3 regions of the Lysinibacillus sp. NPDC059133 genome follow, and region 1 is predicted to be linked to each of the others. Evidence: riboswitches for the same ligand, from Rfam matches in the RefSeq annotation. Region 1 holds a riboswitch; each other region holds the start of a gene.

Region 1 (3,129 bases):
ACACAACCTTTCTTACGTACTATCTGAATATATTAGAAACGCAAAAATTTTGATTTGTAAAATACGTAGAAGAGACTTCCACTGATTCCTACCATTAGTCCAATAACTACTAAGAACATGAATGGCTGATCTTCATAGGGCAATGGGACGTTCATCGAGAAAACACTTCCAATTATAGTCGGAATCATTAGTACAAGCGTAAGAGTAGTCAGTATTTTCAAAACACTATTCAGATTATTATGAGTGATTGCTGCGTACGCATCCATAAGACCACTTAAACTAAGACTTCGCATTTCTGTTACTTCCGCTGCTTGTTCAATATCTACGAGCGCATTATGCAACATTTGTTGATCTTCTACGTATAGCTTTATATCCTGCCCTTTGGAAAGGTGTAAAAAGACATTGCGCATAGCTCGTAAAGATGTTGAAAAATATACTAAACTTTTATTAATATGAATCAGACCAAAAAGCTCTCGATTGTTATGTGATTCTTTTAATTCTCGCTGTAATCGTCCAACCTGCGCTTTTATACGCTTGAGAAAATCGAGATACGATTGAGCAATCGCTTCAAATAGAAGTAATGTTATTCGAGTCTTCATATGCGTTTGAAATGTTCCATATTTTCCTGAAAATATGTCTCTACATAATGGATTGTCTTCTTTTGTGACAATTATTAAATGGTCCTTTACATGAATAATCCCGATTGGTATCGTACGATAAGGAATTTCCTCGTACAAACGTTCCTCATTCATCACAACAGGAGAATTAAGAATGATGACCATTGACGAATCTTCTTTTTCAATCCGAGGTCGCTCATTGATGTCTAAGGAATCACGAATAAAATCTTTCGGAACATTAAGTTTATTTGAAATTTGAGAAATTTCAGCATCTGTCGGATCCACAAGATAGAGCAACGTGTTGTGAACAATATCAGATACCTGTTGTAATTGACCTATTGAATTACTTTGATATATCGTAAGCATCTTTTCTCCTCACTTTCTCTTCTAAAATAGCCGTTTTTTATAAAATACCCAACCTGTCAACAAGCTAATGACTGCAGAGATTGACATTAGTACTGCTAATGCATATGCACCATCTTGCTTTGGTAATGGGAAATTCATCCCATAAATTGTTGCGACCATCGTCGGAAACGTCAAGATAATCGTAAATGCAGTTAAAACTTTCACTACAACACTAAGGTTAATTTCAATCGCCGCAGAATATGCATCCATCATATTACCTAAATTTTCGTTGTAAATTTTTGATGTATCAAGAGCTTGTTGCATCTCATTAAGAGTGTCTTGCATCCGTTTTTCATCTTCTTCATTCATTTCAAGTACTCTTGACAATTTCCTCATCATTACAAGATTTACTGTTAACGCCTTTATGAAATAAACAAGACTCTTATTTATATTGAGTAAAGTATACACTTCACTGTTCTTGATTGATTTTTGTATTAATTTTTCAGATACAATAACTTTTTGATTAATATCATCAAGGCATCGTAAACAATAACGGGCCGAAATAAGCAACAATTGTAAAATAAAAGATACGTTTATATTGTTATTAAAATTCTTATCGAGAATTTTGCTAAATTCCTGTAAAATCGGATGATTAACGCGACAAATTATTACAATTACTTCACTTGTTTGAATAATACCGATTGGAATTGTCCTATATGGTATAGTTTCACCATTTGGCATTTTTAAGGGTACATTGACAATCAGTAATAAATCATTTCCGCTTTTTTCTATTCGTGATCGTTCATCAATATCAAGGGAGTCACTAATAAAGTCAGTTGATACTCCAAGTCGATTAGCAACATACTGTATATCCTCTTCGGATGGTTCAGTGAGATATACACAGCTACCCTGAACGATCTTAGGCTGTTCTTCCAGTAGCCCTTCTTTGCTTCTTTTATAGATTTTAAGCATTGAATCGCCCTCCTAATCTGCTGAATTAAAACAGATTTAAGTTTTTTACTCCTACTATCTTCATCGGTCGGACTCGGACTCTCCATTTTGACCCCCTCCTTTCTAAAAATGAACTCTTTTACCCCTGCTAAAAGGATTTAATCGATATGGCATTATGCAATAAGGATCTTTTTGGAAATTAAAAAACCCTCTAGGAGTCCTAGAGGGTTTAAAAAGTGCACAAAAATAAGCAGCACAAAAAAGCACTTTCGATTCCCCCTAGTCGAGTTTTAGCACTATACACCGTAAAGAGATGAATTTATCTCTTAGCCACCTTATGAAAAGCCTTAATCCGGCAATTCCTGTTCTACCCATGGGCATCTTTCGATATTTCTGGGCAGTGGCCTATGTTTGTATAGGAGCCTCACCTAACGAGGTTTTATTTAATTTCTTCGCAATCGTAAGCCGTATTTTTTGATTTGTCAAGAGTCAAAAAATTTTTTTTAGGTTTTTTTTATTACGAATTCCCGTGCGAAATAAGAAATAAACGGAGTAGAAATTTGCGGTTGTTTACGAAAAAAATTTTCTCAAACAAAACAGATAAAGAGCTTTCGTAATACTTTACTCTAATCAATTATGCCTCGGCATAATCTCGTAGCTCACATATTACCAAAAAGATTCCAGTAAACTTTGCTCCGTAACGAAAGTAGAGAGACAAAAAGCAATTGCCCCTCTCCACTCTATGTATTTTCATCGATTTTTGTATTGATCCTATTTAGATTTTTTGTTCAGCAGTTTTAAATAAAAAAACTTACGTATTCTGAAAAGGGCTTAACAACTGTTACAGAGGCTATTGATTATCGTAAATTACAAATTTATAAATTTTAAATTCGAAAAATCTCTACCCCACAATTTGATTAAGTAAAAATTGTAAGCATAAAAATATGGCTCATCAAATAGAGGATTTACAAGACCCTGGAGCGAGCCAGTAGGCGAGGGAAGGGTAAAGAGGAATTACGTCTCTGTGATACGCATTCGTAGCCAATATCATTTTGCCCCAAGTGGCTAATCGGACCCCCAGACGGAACAGAAATCCTCCCATGTTATGATGATGCACCGAAAATACACTATTTCCCTGATACCATTTTTTAAGGTTTTTTCTTTTGAACAGTTGTTGACAACCAAAATTATTCGGAGTACAATTCACTTGAAAACT
Region 2 (9,857 bases), on a different contig from region 1:
AGATAGTAAGCAATGGCTTCTTGAACTCCCATGAAAGAACTTAATCATCTTTCATTTTCTGTGGTGAAGAGCTGATTTTTGCGCTTCATGGATGGCTAACGGGGTGTTAAACGTGGTGGGTGAATTATAAAAAGGCTAGCTAAGTGGCTAGCCTTTTTTTTCATATTTTGCTACTAAACTTTTCGCCAATTCTTTGGTCATGTAGACAGCAATTTGAGAGAACTGCTCTGGTGTTTCTTCAAAATCGCTTCTAATCCATTCATCAATTATGCTCGTTAATATCCCCGCCAAAACGGCAAATGCATATTTTTTTGGTATGTTTGGAATAATTACTACTTTCCCATCTATCCAAACTGATTCAAACATTCCTCCGATTTTACTTTTACAAACAAATGCACTTAATGCATTAAAACCAGAAGAAGTATCTCATGGTACAGCGATGAACAGTACGTTAGGACAAACGATTGGAGCACTTACATCGAGTCTAATTGTCACATTGATTTCGAATCGTACAGAATTTCATGGTAAGGAAATGCTAGAAGAGCATAAAACTGAGATGATAGGTATGACTGCTGATGCGATTCAAAAGCTGAAAAGGTCAATTTCAATTGATGCCTTTATTGCTGGAAACAATGATGTATTTTTATTTTCAATTGTGATTGCTGTGATTGGATTAGGGCTAGGTTTATGTTTAAAAAGTAAAAAAAGATCGAAGCTTCTAAATAAGCCGCCTTTTAGTAATTTTTAGCGTAGTCAACAATTAATTTTACAAAAGAGTGATCCTTGCAATATTATTATTAAAGATAAGCCGTTTCGCTATATTAGAGAAACGGCTTTTACTGTATCTATCCTAGTGGAATGGTTCACTCATTGGTGACATAATTGGGTGTGAATTGAGTTAGTGAACAAATATTAACTATGAAAAGGCCTTATTTTATTGAACAGCAAAAACATGAAATTGATTATATTCTTAAGGAAGAAAAGATATGTTGAATAACCGGACATTTACTTTGTTAAAACGTCGTTTACGTTATTTTTTACATGAACGGAAGATGAGCAAACTACCAGCCAATGTTGTAAAACAAATTAATCATGTAAAAAAAGATTTAAAAGATTATGTAACAGCATCAATTATCAAGCATGTGCAAGAAACGAATGAATTTTCTTTAGATATTGCGCAAAAAGTGGAAATTTATTATCGTCACATACAATATTCATCTTATAAAATGGATTCTTCAGAACAGGAAGAACAAAAAGAAGACTTAGCTTTTATAGCCATTGAAGCACAAAGAAATCTTATTAATGAATGGTATCAAGCTGGTGATATAAATAATGAATTAGCAAAAGAATTAAGAAGATTTATAAATATTTGGAAAGTGTTATTTTGCTTGAAGAGGAAGAATAATGGAGGTAGCCTAGCATAGTTTGCTGGGCTTTTTATTTGCTTTCTGGCAGTCCTGTTCGTAACTAAACAGGCAGCAGAGCGCCCTAAAAGTACCATAGTAGATTTTTGTCTATTTGTAATATGATAACTAAACAACAACACTTGGAATAGTTTCAAAGTAACCAATGGATTTAAGTGCTTACTTTGTGAATGTAGTCAAAGCAGGAGCAATTAAAATATTCACTAAGCCTAGTTTACTTGTGGTGATAATCTTTTCAATACAATGTTGTTTTAGTACTTTATATTTAAAAAGATTTCGATATGGACCGTTGGAAGGCATACACAGAAAATGGACTAACTTGTCAGCCAAAGACGGTAACAACACAAATGACCCGGTGTTTCTATTCAACAATTGGGCCATATTGTATTGTTGAACAACACCAGATATCTAGGTTAAAGTTTAGAAAAGATAATGAAATTTTGTACTTAAAGTAACAAGTAGGTTAGATCATAACCTGGTTTATTTTCACTTTTTTGTGGAAGCCCAATGGTATTATTTAAAATTTTAAAAAATTATGATTGACATATTTTACGTCAACGTTATAATTGACATATATTATGTCAGGAAGGCGATTGAGATGAAAATGAATTCACAAGAATCAATAACTGTCTTACAATACTTGGCTCTTATCAATCAAGTCTCGTATGTTAATGTATGTAGGGCTGCAGGGATTACTCCACAACAATTTTCCGATTGGGTCAAAAAGCGTCGTCCTGTTCCCAAGGAGAGGCTACAATTTTTAGCTGAGTATTTTAAGATTGAGGCAAATTTATTAATCGATGAGAAAAATTATTTACAAGAACTAACACAAGAAAAAAAGATTGATATTCAAATTCTTTTCCTTAATCAAAAGTTAGATAAAGGCGAGCACGAAGTTGAAGAGTATCGTGAGAAATTAGTTCTTCTTGAAACCGAAAAAGAGAAGTATATCCTAATTAGTAGGTTTGATACCATAGTTAGTCAAAACAATGAACAAACCCGTAGAATTTGCGAAACTTTTTTAGAACTAATGGAAAACGGTAATTATGTTTTACTTGAAAAATTGTTAAATCCAAAGGAGTAAAATACATGAGTACAGCTTTTCAAATCAATCAAAATGGTGAATTTCTTGTTTGTAAGAATCAAGATGTGATCTACGATGGGGTTTATTTATTTACAAACCAAAGAGGTGTTCGAAAGACGGCTTTAATGATGCCACCTACTCAACCAGCTTCTTGGGTCTCTGCTTATGGAAGTTTGACCGTTTCACAGATTGGAAAGGAAAATCCGAATGGCGGTATTAATGAAAAAGGTCTTGTTGTGGAGCAGACCACTCTTTGGCAAACTGAATATCCTGCTTCTGACGTACGTCCTGCGGTAAACGAGTTACAATGGATTCAATATTTGTTAGACACATGTAGTACGGTTCAAGAAGTCCTGGAAGTAGCCCCGTCCATTCGAATTGACCAGAGTACATCTAAATTACACTATCTGATTGCAGACAGAAGTGGAGAACATACAATAATAGAATTTTTTAATGGAGAAATGACCTTCTACAGGGAAAAATCGATATTTCCAATAATAGTAAATTCTCCTTATGAAGAAGCGTTGAAAGAAATCGAGAGTGGAAAAACAAATTGGTCTGATTGTGATGAATATCACGAGAACTCAATGCAACGGCTATTAACAGTTTCAAAAAGATTGCAAGAAAATCTAAATCTTGTCGATGTAATTGATTTTACTTTCGAAGTATTAACCTCTGCAAAGCGTGAGGATACAGTCTATAGTCTTGTGTATGATATTAACCGAATGGAAGTTCATGCTTATACCAACCAAAATCCCGAGAGAAAAACTATAAAAATGGTTGATTTTGATTTTGCCAATGGATCACTTTCTCGATCTGTCGATCTTCAGCGTCTTAGAGCAAAAAATGTTACTGAACAATTTGAAACTTACAATACAGAATTTAATTATAATGCTGTGAATTCATTTTTTAGAAACCCAACATTGACTGCAATATTTAAATGGAAAATTTCAGATGAGATGGTTCAATTTTTAGCTCGCTACCCTGATTCATTTTCTTAGTTAGCTAACGAATACCCCTGTAAAATTATTTCGAGGTCTTCTGGAACTATAGAGGTACTTTAACAATCAGAAATAGAGGTACAAAAAGTAGCATCGGGTCAAGTTGGTTTGATGTACAGTTAGACTCTAAAAGAAGATTAAAAGGCTTAGGAGTTATTCCTAAGCCTTTTTGGAGGTTTTCAATGAAAGAAAAGTTATAAATATAGCGTCAAATGGCTTTACATGTATGGTAATAAGTGAAATATGAAACCATTCCTAAAATCCATTAGATTCTTAGGGGTAGATGATTTCTTATTGGATATTTATATTATTATCACTATGAGGATTGTGAAGAAATGCACTTAAACTCCCATGAAAGAACTTAATCATCTTTCATTTTCTGTGGTGAAGAGCTGATTTTTGCGCTTCATTGATGGCTAACGGGGCAGGTTAGTTGAAGAAGGACTTGAATACTTTTTACCGAAATTAATAGGTAAAAAAGATGGAGAGGGCGGAAATTATGAGTAAGATAATTAACTATTACAATCAATTTGATGAGTGGGGAAGACTTGAACGTGAACCTATTGAATTCCAAGTAAATTGGCATTATATAAAGAAATATATGCCCAAAAAGGGATACATCCTTGATAATGGGGCTGGACCAGGAAAATATTCAATGGAACTTGCCAAAGATGGATATAAGGTAACATTGGCCGATTTAACACCAAGGTTAGTTGAAGTTGCTAAAAATAAAGCAAAAGAACTTGATTTAGAAGGACGGTTTGAAGGGTTTTATACAGCTGATGCTAAAGAACTTAATATGTTTAAAGAAGAACAATTCGACTCTTCATTAATGCTTGGCCCTATGTACCATTTACAGAAGGAAAATGACCGTATTAAGGCAGTAAAAGAATTAAAAAGAGTGACAAAAAAGGGTGGGCTGGTTTTTGTTGCTTTTATGCCAAGAATTAGACACATACTTACATCCCTATTATTTCCAGAGAATTGGAGACCAAACGATAACTTGGATAACATAATTCAGTTTTCTCAAACAGGTTGCTTTAATCATGCAGATAAGGGACGTTTTACAGGTGCGTATTATTTTAATATTGAGGACATAAAACCTTTTATGGAATCGCAAGGATTTGAAACATTATTAGATTTAATTGGTTCAAATCCAGGAGTTATTTTAAACAACGATAGTTGGAATTACTGGAAAGGAAAGGGTGAAGAGGAAGTAAATAAAATCATTAATTTAATAAAAGAAAAAGCGACAGACCCATATATTCTAGGGATTTCATCTCACCTACTATACATCGGTATGAAAAAGTAACCTTAGTATTTTCCTTATTCAACGAACGGGGTGCTTTACTTGAAGATCATTGAGTTGCGTAGGCAGCTCTTTTTTTCTTATTGAACTAACGGCGCAGATTAGTTCAATAAAGACTGATACAATAAATAGATTGCCATGTATAAAAATCTAAGGGAGAGATGCATATGGAAAACTTTGAATATCTTTTGCCAAGACATAAGCATGATAATGATAGAGTAGAAATGATTGAAAAAATGGATAGAGATAAAATATTGCCTTTACTGCCTAACCTCCTTGAATGGATTCAAGATATGAATTGGCCAGTAGCACCAAGCGTATTAGAATTACTATTAACTTTTCCAGAAGAAATTGTCCCACATGTGCAAGATGTTTTATCTTCAGATGACGAAAACTGGAAGTGGTTTATTTTACACTTTTTGGTTATTGAATTGCCAGTAGAGTCAAGAGTTCAGTTTAGAGAGTATTTAACAAGAGTTGCTGAAACACCTACACATAATGAACTCGCAGAAGAACTTGATGAAATCGCAAAAGAGATTTTGGAAACAATCTAAAAAAATATCCCTTTTCAAGAGGCTCCTGTGTAGGAGATATGCTACTGCCCAAAAATGTCGAAAGACGCCAATGGGTCAACAGAAACCATCGACATAAGGTGGTTTTTAATGTAGCTGGCTCTGTCCTATGCCACACAGTGCTAAAGCTCTATGAATGGAGGAGTAGATTAGCTACAATTAATTTGTTGTGCAATCAATGTACGTATATAGTACCGTGTAAACACCTTCATTCGTTATGAAGGTGTTTTATTTTTTTGTGAGGTGAGGAAAATGGATAACTATTCAGAACCAGACTCGAAGTATTATAAAAATGAACTAAATACACAGAATATCCATGAGGAATTTTAAATTATCTTTCTTAACGAATGTCTTATCGTTGGGGGAATATTCTTTTATTCCTCAATGAAGGAGTAGTGGTTGTTAAAATGATTAAAAACATGCCAGAAGATCAAATAACGCTTCAAATTATTAAGGCATTAAAAGAAGGAAAACAGAAAGAGTTCCAAGCAATATTAAAGGAACTCCAACCTTATGATATTGCACGGATTTTTGAGGGGTTACCAGAAAAACATCATACACGTTTCTTATTGTTTCTTACTCCTGAACAAATCGCTGAACTCATTCAAGAGCTTGAAAAAGTACATCAATTAAAAGTTCTTAATAAATTAGGGATCGAAAAATCAGGACAGGTAATGGATTTAATGGATAATGATGATTTAGCTTCATTGTTAGAAAACCTATCTCCTGATAAAATTGAAGAACTTCTTTCAGGTATGAAGCAAGAAGAATCAAAAATTGTTCAAAATATAATGAATTATTCTCCTGAAACGGCAGGACGAATAATGACAAACCGTTTTGTGTGGATTCCTCAACACTATACTATTCGAGAATCAGTTGATAAACTTAAAACATTTGCAGAATTCTCGGAAACGATTAACTATTTATATGTAATTGATAATGATAAAAAATTAGTAGGTGTTGTATCCTATCGAGATTTAATAATAAGTGATGAATTTGAAAAGATTCAGGATATTATGTATAGCAGAGTGATCTCCGTTTCTGTTGAAACGGATCAAGAAGAAGTAGCTCGTGTAATAGAGCGTTATGATTTTTTATCAATTCCTGTTGTTGAAAAAAATAATGAATTAGTAGGAATAGTAACAGTTGACGATATTATTGACGTTGTTATCAAGGAAGCAAACGAAGATATTGAAAAACTTTCGGCATCTGGTAAAGCCATTGATTTTGACACGAAGGCACACGTGGCTGCGTATCGCCGACTTCCCTGGCTTATTTTACTTTTATTTATCGGATTAGTTTCAGGGACCATTATTAGTGGTTTTGAGGAAACATTATCCAAAGTTGTCGCACTTGCGTTCTTTATGCCTATGATTGCTGGTATGACTGGAAATACGGATACTCAATCATTAGCTGTTGTAGTAAGAGGTCTAATTACTACCGATACTAATAAAGGAGTAGTTTTTAAACTTATTATTAGAGAACTTAAAGTTGGATTGATTATTGGCATTACCTGTGGAATATTAATCTCGATTATAGCCTATATTTGGCAAGGAAATCCGGTTTTAGGTTTAGTTGTTGGAAGTTCATTAGTTGTGACTCTAATTATTGGGACTTTAGCTGGGACCATTATTCCTTTAATCTTATATAAATTTAAAATCGATCCAGCAGTGGCGTCTGGTCCATTAATTACAACACTAAATGATATACTATCCTTAATTATTTACTTTGGCATTGCAACAATGTTTATTTCAAAATTGATGTAGAAAAACCACGATTAACTGCTGCTCCCCGTGGTATTCTTTAAGAAATAAATCTTAACTAAGCTCATTTATCAAGATTTGTTAAGTTAACGGTGGCTATAACTCAATAAGCATGTGCCTGGCTTCAAGAATTTTTTTATTGATCTTCAACAATCGGGCGCCATTGTTGAATAAACCTTAGATTTTTAAATGACTTTATTGTTATATTTTTATGTATTGTAAAGTATATTATATCGAAAATTAAACAACTATATTTTAACCCCGTCCTAATTAGGTTTTAAATTAAAAATTTTATTGTCTTTTTACCATCAAGGACATTAAAATAGTAACTCGCAAATAAAATTTTATGTGAATTTTGAACAAAAAAAAGAGTGAAAAAGAAAGCGTCAACTGAAAAAAATAAATGTAATTTGTACTTCAAGTGACAATGGAAACAGCTTTCAGTGTAAAGATGTAAAACGTGAATAGAGGAATTTTTCATCAAAATAACCAAGTGCTCATAATTTTTATATGAGTACCTGGTTATTATTTTTATAACCTTTTATGCCCTTAAAATGGGTTCTCTCCACAGACTATCTCAATAGTCTTGACAATTACAGACTATCGCAGTAGTATTAGTGTGTGGCAAACTATTGCAATAGTCCACTTAAGAAAAGGAGCATGCGCGTATGCAAGTTAAATTGTTTGATTCGGAATTACAAGTCATGAATATTTTATGGGAAGAAGGCGATTTGACAGCTAAACAGCTCTCACAAATGTTAAACGAACGAATAGGTTGGAATAAAAATACCACCTATACCGTCATAAAAAAATGTATAAAAAAAGAGGCCATTGAAAGAATTGAACCTAACTTTATCTGTCATCCAATCATCAGAAAAGAACAGATACAAGAACAAGAAACGACGGAATTGATTGATAAAATATTTAATGGTTCTAAATCTTTACTATTCGCATCCTTACTAGACAAGAAAAACATGTCCGCGAGTGAGATCGAAAAATTAAAGCAAATTGTTAAAGATCTTGAGTGAGGAATTATGATATGAGTATTCTCAACATGAGTGTAGACGCATCTCTCCTCCTCATCATTGTGTTATTGATGAGGATGTTAGTAAGAAATAAAGTGCCAAAGCAAACATTTTTAATTCTTTGGGGATTCGTTGCATTTAAACTACTCATCCCCTACTCTTTTTATTCAAAGTTGAGCATACAGCCTATACTGAAAAACTTATTTGTTACGCTCACTCACTCAAATGATTCGGAAAGTATGCACCATACAATCGAAATCGCACAAACATCAAACGCATTTTCTCATCAGCTTTTGCTTGTGATGACAAGCGATTCCGTCCAGTACCTTTGGGCATGTGGGGGTATCGGAGTTTTGCTATTCTTTATAGTGGCCTATGTTAGATTTTATAAAGAATTTAAAACTGCCATCCCAGTGAAGAATAATGAGTATCTCGATCGATGGCTAAACGATCATAAATTAAAAAGAACGATTCAAATTGCAGTATCAGATAGAATTAAAACCCCGTTAACATATGGAATCTTTAAACCAGTCATCTTATTGCCGAAATCAACAAATTGGGAAGATGCTGCAAGTATTCAGTTTATTCTCACGCATGAATTAATTCATATTAAACGCTTTGACGTTTTGTGGAAAGTAATTTTAACGATTATGGTAGCTTTGCATTGGTTTAATCCCTTAGTTTGGCTTATGTATTTTTTAGTAAACAGAGACATTGAATTGTCTTGCGACGAAAGGGTTATTAGACAGTTTGGAGATAAGGCAAAGTCAGCATATGCATTATCTCTCATCAATATGGCAGATGAAACCAATAAGGTTACGCCGCTTTGTAATCATTTTAGTAAAAATGGGATTGAAGAAAGGATTGTGTCCATTATGACCTTAAAGAAAAAGTCGGTTTTAGGAACAGCATTAGCGTGTACATTAGTCATTGGAGGGATGACCGTCTTTGCGGCAACTGGCCAAGAGCCACCAACGCTGAAAGAAGGCAAAGAACAAAATACAGTTATTGTTACTGATGCATCAAATAGTACGACGGAACCTCATGTAATCGCAACAAATAAAGGCAAAGAACGAAATGCAGTTATTGTTACTGATGCATCAAATAGTACGACGGAACCACAGGTAATCGCAACAAATAAAGGCAAAGAACAAAATACAGTTATTGTTACTGATGCATCAAATAGTACGACGGAACCACAGGTAATCGCAACAAATAAAGGCAAAGAACAAAATGCAGTTATTGTTACTGATGCATCAAATAGTACGACGGAACCACGTGTAATCGCAACAAATAAAGAATAAATAAGTAATTCCAAAGACTAGTCCTGAAATCCGGGACTGGTTTTTCATTTACTCCATCATTTTTTCATAATAAAACTAAATGCCTTCCACTTTGTTGGTGTGGTTTTAAAATAAAGTTTGATAAGAAATCCTATTAGCTTTAAAGTTAATAAGATTTCTTATTTCACTAACGTGCTGGTTAGTTGAACAAGCCAAAGTAATAATTATAAGTTATAAAACAGTAGCGATAGAATTAGAACTTGATCATTCAATGGTAAGACATTGGGTTTCAGACAAGAGACTACTAAAGTGCCACAACAAAAGAATTTTATTACTTTTTGTAATATGGTTACTAAACAACACTTGGGGCTGTGGCAGGGCCAAATTTAGTAGATT
Region 3 (9,857 bases), on a different contig from region 1:
AATGCCGCTGAAAATTTATAAAAGGAAATCATTCGTTCCGCAAGATCGTTTGGTAACTCACCTGCTTGGAGGAGCTTATCATATTTGCGAAAATAAATACGATATCGCACGCTTTCTGGAACTAATAATAAATCTGATGCACCGAAATGATAGGCTTTTAGTAAAAGTTGCTCACATTTTCGTTCAACAACCGTTTCAAAATTCTGCATATTCGCACCCCTCTTCTGGTTTATTCGAATATGACCGCTCTATTCGTTAGTTCCTAGTATAGATAGGAACCTGTCGCAAGAAAAGCCCTTTTCTTAAATTAAAAATTTGCTATAAAATTTCCTGCCAAACTTTTTTTTTTTGCGATAAAAATGTGGATAGCTTGCTAATTTCCACTAAATAAGAACATAAACTTAAAAAAATATCAAAACAGGTTAGAAACGAAGCTACATGCGCAAAATAGCCAACTATCCGAAAAAAGTCTCAGATAGTTGGCCATTCGTTGTACGTATTTATCCGCGATATCTGAAATATATGCTGAACTTCCGAAAATTGGTTCACCTAACTCAATAAAAGCACAAATACTTTATCTGGTTTTAGAAAGATAAAAAGGCTTTAGTTTTTTCTTTTCTGTACTTTTTTTCTATATTCATACTTTTTTTCACCATTTATCATTGATAAAAAATATTTTTCTTTAAGGCTCATTAATAAAATAGTATCTTTTTTTCGATAATATCTTTAATTTTCATAAAAGTTTTACAATCCCTTATTAGATTCTTTAGCGTTTCATTACTAAACATTTAGAATATTTTTCGCTGATAAATAGCCGTGGTAATTCCCCATAAAATAGCATAGATATAGCTAATCGGTATTAATGTCGTGCATACTAACATGACAATGACTACTGATAAAATCGTTTCTACAAATGAATAACCAGATTCATTCAACCCTCGATCTCCCTCGTCCTAATGTAATCACAACCTTTTAATACCTTGAGGCGTTTTAAAATAAACAGTCCCTGGCATCATGACGTTTCCATTATAGTTGTACATAATCGTGTAAATTGAACTCGATACAGACATAAACTCAATCCCTTTCGGAAAAGGGCGTTCATATAATTCTGTAAAAATATTCTTTTTAATAATGTATCTCTTTGATGAACTCTCAAACTTCATCGAGATATGCTCCCTTTGATGCATACTATAAGTTTGTATATATTGGATATCTAAAATTTGTGTAAAAAATTTTAATGGAAAATTTTAGGAATAACCAAGAATGATACTATCAAGAAATTTGGTATCATTGATTGAAATGCTAATGGTATTGTTTATCGTTATGTGTTTGTCAGCGATTGTCGTCAAGTATTCCTTAAAAGCAACGGAGACTAGGGAGCTTGAATCACAAAAAAGAGACCATTTTGGCCTCTTTTATTTTGCTCACTGTTTGTCTCGATTTTAGTTACTATGTAATTGTCCACCATTATCTATAGTAATTTTGGATTATCGTTGGATCATCTTTCTCTTTACTTGGATCAGTTGAGTAAAGGAAACTAAGTTCTTTTATGTCTCCTAATGCAATATAAAGATTTTTTCTTAATAATTGAGTTTTTTCATCATTGAATGGACTACGTCCACCAGTCTTCATTACCCCAAAACAATATTTTTTATTTGGATCTGTTGGATCACTAGATATAACATAATTTGATAATGCGGCATTTTTATCACTATCATCTTTTCTTTTTTTGTTAAAAATAGTCGGAATGTTGCTGCCAAGTGCTTTATATAAACGTTGAAGGGCATCACTTACACCGCCTTCATGGTAAGGGATGTGGAAATAATTTCTAATGTCTTTAGATTTTCTATCAAGCCCATTTACATTTGCCCACGCCTCAAATTTATCTGCTACATCTTCAACGCGTAAAAAGACTAATTTAACAAGCGCGTGTTTTGGTTTATCTTTTTGATCAAAAACTTTCACTATTACAAAATAACTTTTTCCATTATAGCTAAAATCAAAAATATCAAAATTTTCCCCTTTTGATCTCATATCATCTCTCAATGATCTCAGATTAACTAAAGCACTCATTGGCGGTCGTCCCCCATTTCTCTTGATACGTTACAAGTATAGTTTATCATGTAGGATTTCTTTGGACAAAACAAAATAAAAAGAGCCCTCTCGGACTTAAACTGTACCCTATAAGATAGACACTTTGAAAAAAGTCTATCCTATAGTTAAAAGTACCCTATAAGATAGACACTAAAAAGTTTATCTTATAGGGTACTTTTATTTATATGCAAAACAGTAGAAAATGTAAAAAAGAATGTTATATCTGATTCTGTTAATATTTAAATTGGCTAATGATCTGTTTTAATACGTCTGCCATATGCGCAAGAGCTTGTGCAGAAGCATTAATCTCTTCCATCGAAGCTAATTGTTCCTCTGTAGACGCTGCAACGTCTTCTGAAGCAGATGCATTACCTTTAGCTGAAAATGCCAAATCCTCCGTAATAGCTGTCACCTCTTGTACACTTGCTGACATCTGTTCAGATGCAGAAGATACCTCTCCCATTTTAGGAGTTATTTTATCCATGCTTGTTTTAATCACTTGGAATTTCGCGATGGCTTCATCCGATACATGTAGTCCATTTTGAACATCCTCTGTAACTTTTGCCATGATGTTTACAGATTGTTCTGTTTCTAATTGAATACCATTGATTAGTTCAAAAATTTGCTTTGCAGATTCCTGCGACTGCTCCGCTAGCTTTCTTACTTCATCAGCAACAACTGCAAATCCTTTTCCATGCTCCCCTGCTCTTGCTGCCTCAATCGCTGCATTGAGAGCAAGTAAGTTCGTTTGATCTGCAATGCTTGTAATCACATCTAAAATGGACGTAATTTGCTGAGAGCGTTCATGTAATGATTGAATTTTCGTGTTTGAATCGGTCACCGATACATGAATAGACTGCATTTGATTTTTTGTATCCTGGACTGCCTGTCCACCTTCATTTGCTTGTAGCGTTGCATGCTGTGAAAGATCGGTCACAGTAGATGAGATCTCCGCAATATGAAGAATGGCCTTAGAAAGCTCTTGTAACGATTCTGCATTCTTATTCGCACTTGTCGTTTGCGTGTCTGCGCTCGACGCAACATCTTGAATTGAAATGGCCACTTTTTCTGTAGCAATGCTCGTTTGATTAGCATTGGCTGTTAGCTCTTCTGCCGACGAGGCTACCTCTTCGGCATTTTGTTCAATTTTTTGAATAAGTATTCTTAAACTGTCTTGCATATCGTTAAAGGCTTGTCCTAGCTGTCCAATCTCGTCATGAGAAGTAACTTTCACTTTTTCTGTTAAATCACCTTTACTAATAGTTACTGCACTATCCTTTAGTAATCTAATCGGTTTTATAATGGCCTTCATGACAAAAAAGAAAACAATCGAACTGATTACAATCGCAACGATTAGTACAAGCAACGTTTTATATAAAATGGATGATGCTGATTGATTAATTTCCTTCGCGAAAATTGTTCCAGTAATTTTCCAATTTGTCAACTCCTCCGTTGTAAAGAACAAAATACGGTCATCCCCGTCGAAGACATAATCATATGTGCCAGATTCACTGTCGTACATTTGATCGAGGAAGCTCTCGTTTAATTCCTTACCTGCTTCTAATGTAGGATGTGAGATGACCAAATTATTGTCACCAAAAATAGAAGAATAACCATTTTTTCCTATTTTGATTGAATTTGCGATTTTTTGAAGGTCTGTCAATTTTATATCAAGTGCCATTACTCCAGATTGATCTTTTACCTGTCGAGCAATTGTCACGACCATATCCCCGGTTTCTGCATCCATATAAGGATTCGTTATTAGAGTTTCACCCTTTAAAGCTACAGCCTCTTTATACCAATCTCTTTCCAAAGGATTATAATCCGCAATATGTACTTCTGGTTTTGAGATCATTGTTCCCTCATTTGTACCGATATAAATGCTTAATACATCTGGATTCCTCTCCAAATATTGATGAAAATTTGTTAATATTTCTTTTTCCTGCTGTTCATACTTAGAAGAGTCCAGATCCTCGCTAAAAACAGTCATGTCGTTTATTTTTTCACGTAACTTATCATCAATTAGTGTATTTAAAATTTTAACACTTTCATTCGCACTAAAGAGTATTTCGTTTTTTATCGAATCTTTTGCTGAAAGATACGATAAACTCCCTACAGTTATAACAGGAATTAGTAAGGTAAAAGCAAATAATGTGTACAGCTTCCCCCTAAAGCTTCTAAATATTTTTTTCAAAACAGTTCTCCTTTTGTCTTCATTAGTTTTTAAATGTGTTTTTTGTTCTTTTTAGACTAAAAAAGAATGCTGCCCCTCAAACCTTCCCTACATCCCCATTTCCAACATTACCTTTTGGAATACTAGTTTCCTCACCATACTTGATTAGAGTCGCTTTAATTTGTAAAACAATGTTTATTGTTTTGTTACTAGGTACATAACTATCCGATGTTTTTTCTATGTACTTATTAAGAGCTGCTTCTTAGGGTTTAAGTATAAAAATAGAAGTGTTGAAGATAAATGGTCTTTTTGTAATGCAAAATTAGGGAATAAATAAGTGGATTCTAATATATCATCTAAAATATTTTTAAATTCTTTAATGACTTTATATGCAAATATTTCTTCTCGCTGATTAAAGGTAGTTTTTTCTCAGGAGGATATTTATCTCTATAACTGAATCTTTTAATTACAATTGTTATAAAGATCTTTTCATTATTTGAAAAGAAAATTGTTAAAAAGTTTCTTGTATTTTCAATAAATAATGATATCTTTTTATACACAGGTGTATTGATATTGAATGGAATCGTAGAATTTTCAACATTCCGAATATTGGAAATTCCGAAAAAGACTCCCTTTATATAAAAAAATACCATTTCTACTCGGTTATTCGTATATTCTACCTTTGGATTATTATCCATATTAAGTAGATTTTGTTACTAAATATAAGTTTGGCATGTTAAGGGTTCAACAAATTTTAATTTTTCAAAAACTATTTTATAGATTAGCTTGTTTCATAACATTTAAATATATATAAAAATTCATGATTTTAACCCACGAAGAATATATTTTTCGGAAGGTTTTTACTAATTCGGGATCGAATTGATTTCCCTTCCTTTCAATAATTCGATTATATGCTTCTTTTGGATCTATTGCTTTTCGATACGACCTCGTAGAAGTCATTGAATCAAATGCATCTGCAATAGAGACAATTCTTGCACTTAAAGGTATCTCGCTTCTTTTTAAACCATCAGGATACCCACTACCATTCCACTTTTCATGGTGTGAACGAATAATAGAAAAGTCGACATCGATGGAAGGAAACATTTTTAATAAATCTACGCCTATTTGAGGGTGCGTCTTTATCACATCATATTCTTTTTGAGTGAGAGGATAGGTTGTTTTATTTAATATTTCATTTGGAATCCCTATTTTACCTATATCATGTAGTAAACATGAATTAAAAAGTTTGTTAAGGGCATCTTGATCATATCGTTTTGTTTCTTTAGCTAAAATCGTGGCATATACAGCCACCCTTTCACTATGTTCCTTTGTATATGTATCCTGTAACCTTAAAAGATCTTTTATCAAGATATTCATCAAGATATTCATCTCCTTTAACTATTTAAATATAAAAAAATGTTATCAAACCCAAACCAATATTTCATTTCAAAAAATACCTCACAATCGGAATAATTTGAAATGTACCAAATGAATTTTGTTAACTAAGGAAGGAATACAATAGTGCGCTTACTTTTGAATAAAAACTTACTCAGACAACTACAATTTTTAGAGAAATTATATGAAAGGGATGGATGGATTACTTTGAGTGTGATAGCTCAAGCACTCAATTGCTCTGAAAGAGTTCTACGTGATGACATTAAGTTAATAAATACAGAATTTAAACCCTTTCAAATTCAAACATCTCAAAATGGTGTTATGCTTACCTATCCAAATCATTATTCTGCAGATTTTATTTATCAAAAGGTATTATCTTTAAGTCCAGAATTTTTGTTCCTCGAACGCATATTTTTTGAAGAGAAATACGACATTGAAACCATAGCAAATGAGTTATTTCTAAGCTCTTCCACTATGAGACGGATTATTGCTAAATTGAATACTTTTTTAAATAAGTATGAAATACAAATCGTAACAAACCCTTGTAAAATAATTGGGAACGAACAAAATATTAGATCTATTATGGTTCATTTTTTTTATGAGAAGTATGGTGTAACTTATACCCCATTTGAAGACACACAAATCAAAGTATTGGATAAATTATTCCTCCATGTAATGCAAGCAAATCATATTCAACCTAATTTCCCAGACTTAATTAGAATTAAAAATTGGACAATGGTAAATGTGATTCGATTAAAGAATCATCACAAGAAAATTGTTCCAGAACATTTTCCAAATCATTTAGATCTAAGCATTTTTGATAACACATTGTTTTGTGAATGGTTTAAAGACACTTTTAATCTTGAATTTAACAAAGAAACTGTTCAACAGCTCTTTTCTGCTTTACTTAATAATCAATATGCCTTCAACTACGAAACATTAGAAAGAATGATTCAACAAAAAATAAATAAAGCATGGATAATTGTCCCTAAAATCGACTCTTTTTTGCATTGTCTCGCAACCAAATTAAATATACCCATTCAAAATAAAGAAAAAGAAAAGATAATTTTGGAATTATATAATTTGCAAACCATGAATTATGGTCGAAGTTTTATTTTAAATGATAAAAGACGTTTATTTTCAGAACGTTTTTCTCATGAATTTTCATACTTTGTATTGTTTTTAAAAGAGGAGCTAACGAAATTTCAATTTCATAAGGAATTTAAATGGACTTCGAATTTTTTTACGGAAACGTTATACATATTGATTATAAATTGGGGACACTTATTGAGTGCATTAAAAAGTAAAGTTCCGATACTTCATGTAGGAATATTTTGTGATGCAGACATAGAACACACTGAGTTCATACAAAATATAATGGTATATCAATTTGGACATTTAATTAAGCCATTTATAATTGAGGAATTAAATCTAAGTACTTTCAGAGAGGTTTCCAAAAATTATGACTTAATTATCACGAATATTTCAGGGTTAAAAGATATATCCGCTCCTTTAATTTGCGTTAATACAATTCCTTTGTCACATGATCTGAATAAAGTACAAAAAGAAATTTTCACTTTAATTCATTTGAAACTTTCTAAAGAGTTTGAATAAGTAAGTGATTTAAGAGTTCCTTTTGTGTAATGTAAGCCAACAAAGGAACTTATTGATTTATTTTTCATTTAATCAGAGTTACAGAAATCAGCAATTCTAACATCTGATAGCTAAAAAAATCCTGTGATATACAGAATCTTTTCGTGTTTAGCAGACGGTATATATTTAAATAGGAGACAAAGTCATAAAAAAATGAATCCAATTCAATAGCTACTTAAGACAGAGATACTAATGTGTAAAAATATTAAATCATTTATAAAAACATTGACTTTTCAAAGATATTCTTATAGAGTGAAATTTCAAACAAAACATCCTCGTTAGGTGAGGCTCCTGTGTAGGAGATATGCTACTGCCCAAAAATGTCGAAAGACGCCAATGGGTCAACAGAAACCATCGACATAAGGTGGTTTTTAATGTAGCTGGCTTTGTCCTATGCCACACAGTGCTAAAGCTCTACGAATGGAGGAGCACATTTGCTACATTTATTTGTAGTGCAATCAATGTAGGTTTATAGTACCGTGTAAACACCTTCATTCGTTATGAAGGTGTTTTATTTTTCTGTGAGGTGAGGAAAATGGATGACTATTCAGAACCAAACTCGAAATGTTATAAAAATGAACTAAATACAAAGAATATTTATGAGGAATTTTAAATTATCTTTCTTAACTATTGCTTTATCGTTGAGAGGAATTTTGTTTTTGTTTCTCAATTAAGGAGTGGTTAAAATGATTAAAAACATGACAGAAAACCAAATAACTCTTCAAATTTTCAAGTCATTAAAAGAAGGGAAACAGAAAGAATTTCAAGCAATATTAAAGGAACTCCAACCTTATGATATTGCACGGATTTTTGAGGGGTTACCAGAAAAACATCATACACGTTTCTTATTGTTTCTTACTTCTGTACAAATCGCTGAACTCATTCAAGAGCTTGAAAAGGTACTCCAATTAAAAGTTCTTAATAAATTAGGGATTGAAAAATCAGGACAGGTAATGAATTTAATGGATAATGATGATTTAGCTTCATTATTAGAAAACCTATCTCCTGATAAAATTGAAGAACTTCTTTCAGGTATGAAACAAGAAGAATCAAAAATTGTTCAAAATATCATGAACTACCCCCCTGAAACTGCAGGACGAATAATGACAAACCGTTTTGTGTGGATTCCTCAACACTTTACTATTCGAGAATCAATTGATAAACTCAAAATTTTTGCAGAGTTCTCAGAAACGATTAACTATTTATATGTAATTGATAATGATAAAAAATTAGTAGGTGTTGTATCCTATCGGGATTTAATCATAAGTAATGAATTTGAAAAAATTCAGGATATTATGTATAGCAGAGTAATCTCCGTTTCTGCTGAAACGGATCAGGAAGAAGTTGCTCGTGCAATAGAACGTTATGATTTTTTATCAATTCCTGTTGTAGAAAAAAATAATGAATTAGTAGGAATTGTAACAGTTGACGATATTATTGACGTTGTGATCAAGGAAGCAAATGAAGATATTGAAAAACTTTCGGCATCTGGTAAAGCCATTGATTTTGACACGAAGGCACTCGTGGCTGCATATCGCCGACTTCCCTGGCTTATTTTACTTTTATTTATCGGATTAGTTTCAGGGACCATTATTAGTGGTTTTGAGGAAACATTATCCAAAGTTGTTGCACTTGCCTTCTTTATGCCGATGATTGCTGGGATGACTGGAAATACAGGCACTCAATCGTTAGCTGTTGTTGTAAGAGGTCTAATCACTACAGATACAAATAAAAGAGTAGTTTTTAAACTTATTATTAGGGAACTTAAAGTTGGATTGATTATTGGCATTACCTGTGGAATATTAATCTCGATTATAGCCTATATTTGGCAGGGAAATCCGATTTTAGGTTTAGTTGTTGGTAGTTCATTAGTTGTGACTCTAATTATTGGGACTTTAGCCGGGACCATTATCCCACTAATATTATATAAATTCAACATCGATCCGGCAGTGGCCTCGGGTCCATTAATTACAACACTAAATGATATACTATCCTTACTTATTTACTTTGGCATTGCAACAATGTTTATTTCAAAATTGATGTAGAAAATTCACTGCTCTCCTGGTGGTATTCTTTAAGCTTTATCAAGATTTGTTAAGCAAATGGGTGACTATAACTCAAAAAGGACTGCCTAGCTTCAAGAACCTTAAATAGAATAGCGCTTGATTTTCAACAATCAAGCACTATTTTTGAATAAACCTTAGATTTAAAACGACTTTATTGTTATTAGTGAAGTATCTTATATTGAAAATTAAACTACTATATTTTAACCCCGTCCTAAAATTAGAACGGGGTTATACATGTTTTTTAGGTTTTTAAATAACTTTATTGTCTTTTTACATAAAGGACATTTAAAAAGTAACTCACAAAAAAATTTCATGAATTTTGAACAAGTAAAGAATAAAAAGAAAGTGTTAACTGAAAAATCAATAAATGTAATTTATACGTCAAGTGGCAATGTCAACAGCTTTCGGTGTAAGATGCAAAACGTAAATAGAGGGATTTTCCATCAAAATAATCTTGTGATTTCAAAGTTATTGTT

What was found. A riboswitch is a leader RNA that binds a small molecule or an ion and turns the genes downstream of it on or off. The one in region 1 is predicted to bind magnesium.
Region 2: it holds a riboswitch for magnesium, as region 1 does, so the genes downstream of both, mgtE (magnesium transporter) here and ACFXN8_RS20840 (magnesium transporter CorA family protein) in region 1, are expected to answer to the same signal.
Region 3: it holds a riboswitch for magnesium, as region 1 does, so the genes downstream of both, mgtE (magnesium transporter) here and ACFXN8_RS20840 (magnesium transporter CorA family protein) in region 1, are expected to answer to the same signal.

What each region holds. Positions count from the first base shown of each region.
Region 1 covers NZ_JBHZDH010000051.1:9,046-12,174, reverse strand. The annotation lists gene ACFXN8_RS20845 (magnesium transporter CorA family protein) at 33-983, opposite strand; gene ACFXN8_RS20840 (magnesium transporter CorA family protein) at 1,005-1,934, opposite strand; M-box (ykoK) riboswitch at 2,182-2,356, opposite strand.
Region 2 covers NZ_JBHZDH010000002.1:42,125-51,981, reverse strand. The annotation lists gene ACFXN8_RS01550 (TetR-like C-terminal domain-containing protein) at 148-366, opposite strand; gene ACFXN8_RS01545 (hypothetical protein) at 440-748, shown strand; gene ACFXN8_RS01540 (hypothetical protein) at 987-1,424, shown strand; gene ACFXN8_RS01535 (DUF418 domain-containing protein) at 1,570-1,818, shown strand; gene ACFXN8_RS01530 (XRE family transcriptional regulator) at 2,023-2,508, shown strand; gene ACFXN8_RS01525 (carcinine hydrolase/isopenicillin-N N-acyltransferase family protein) at 2,514-3,509, shown strand; gene ACFXN8_RS01520 (class I SAM-dependent methyltransferase) at 4,009-4,821, shown strand; gene ACFXN8_RS01515 (DUF5071 domain-containing protein) at 4,986-5,372, shown strand; M-box (ykoK) riboswitch at 5,376-5,538, shown strand; gene mgtE (magnesium transporter) at 5,798-7,156, shown strand; gene ACFXN8_RS01505 (BlaI/MecI/CopY family transcriptional regulator) at 7,822-8,181, shown strand; gene ACFXN8_RS01500 (M56 family metallopeptidase) at 8,193-9,482, shown strand; partial or broken gene ACFXN8_RS01495 (MFS transporter) at 9,818-9,857, shown strand, end outside.
Region 3 covers NZ_JBHZDH010000024.1:34,308-44,164, forward strand. The annotation lists gene comGA (competence type IV pilus ATPase ComGA) at 1-209, opposite strand, end outside; gene ACFXN8_RS14090 (hypothetical protein) at 789-935, opposite strand; gene ACFXN8_RS14095 (hypothetical protein) at 963-1,163, opposite strand; gene ACFXN8_RS14100 (DUF6037 family protein) at 1,468-2,073, opposite strand; gene ACFXN8_RS14105 (HAMP domain-containing methyl-accepting chemotaxis protein) at 2,327-4,288, opposite strand; gene ACFXN8_RS14110 (HD-GYP domain-containing protein) at 5,042-5,644, opposite strand; gene ACFXN8_RS14115 (AcpB/EbpR/MafR family transcriptional regulator) at 5,789-7,276, shown strand; M-box (ykoK) riboswitch at 7,583-7,748, shown strand; gene mgtE (magnesium transporter) at 8,002-9,360, shown strand.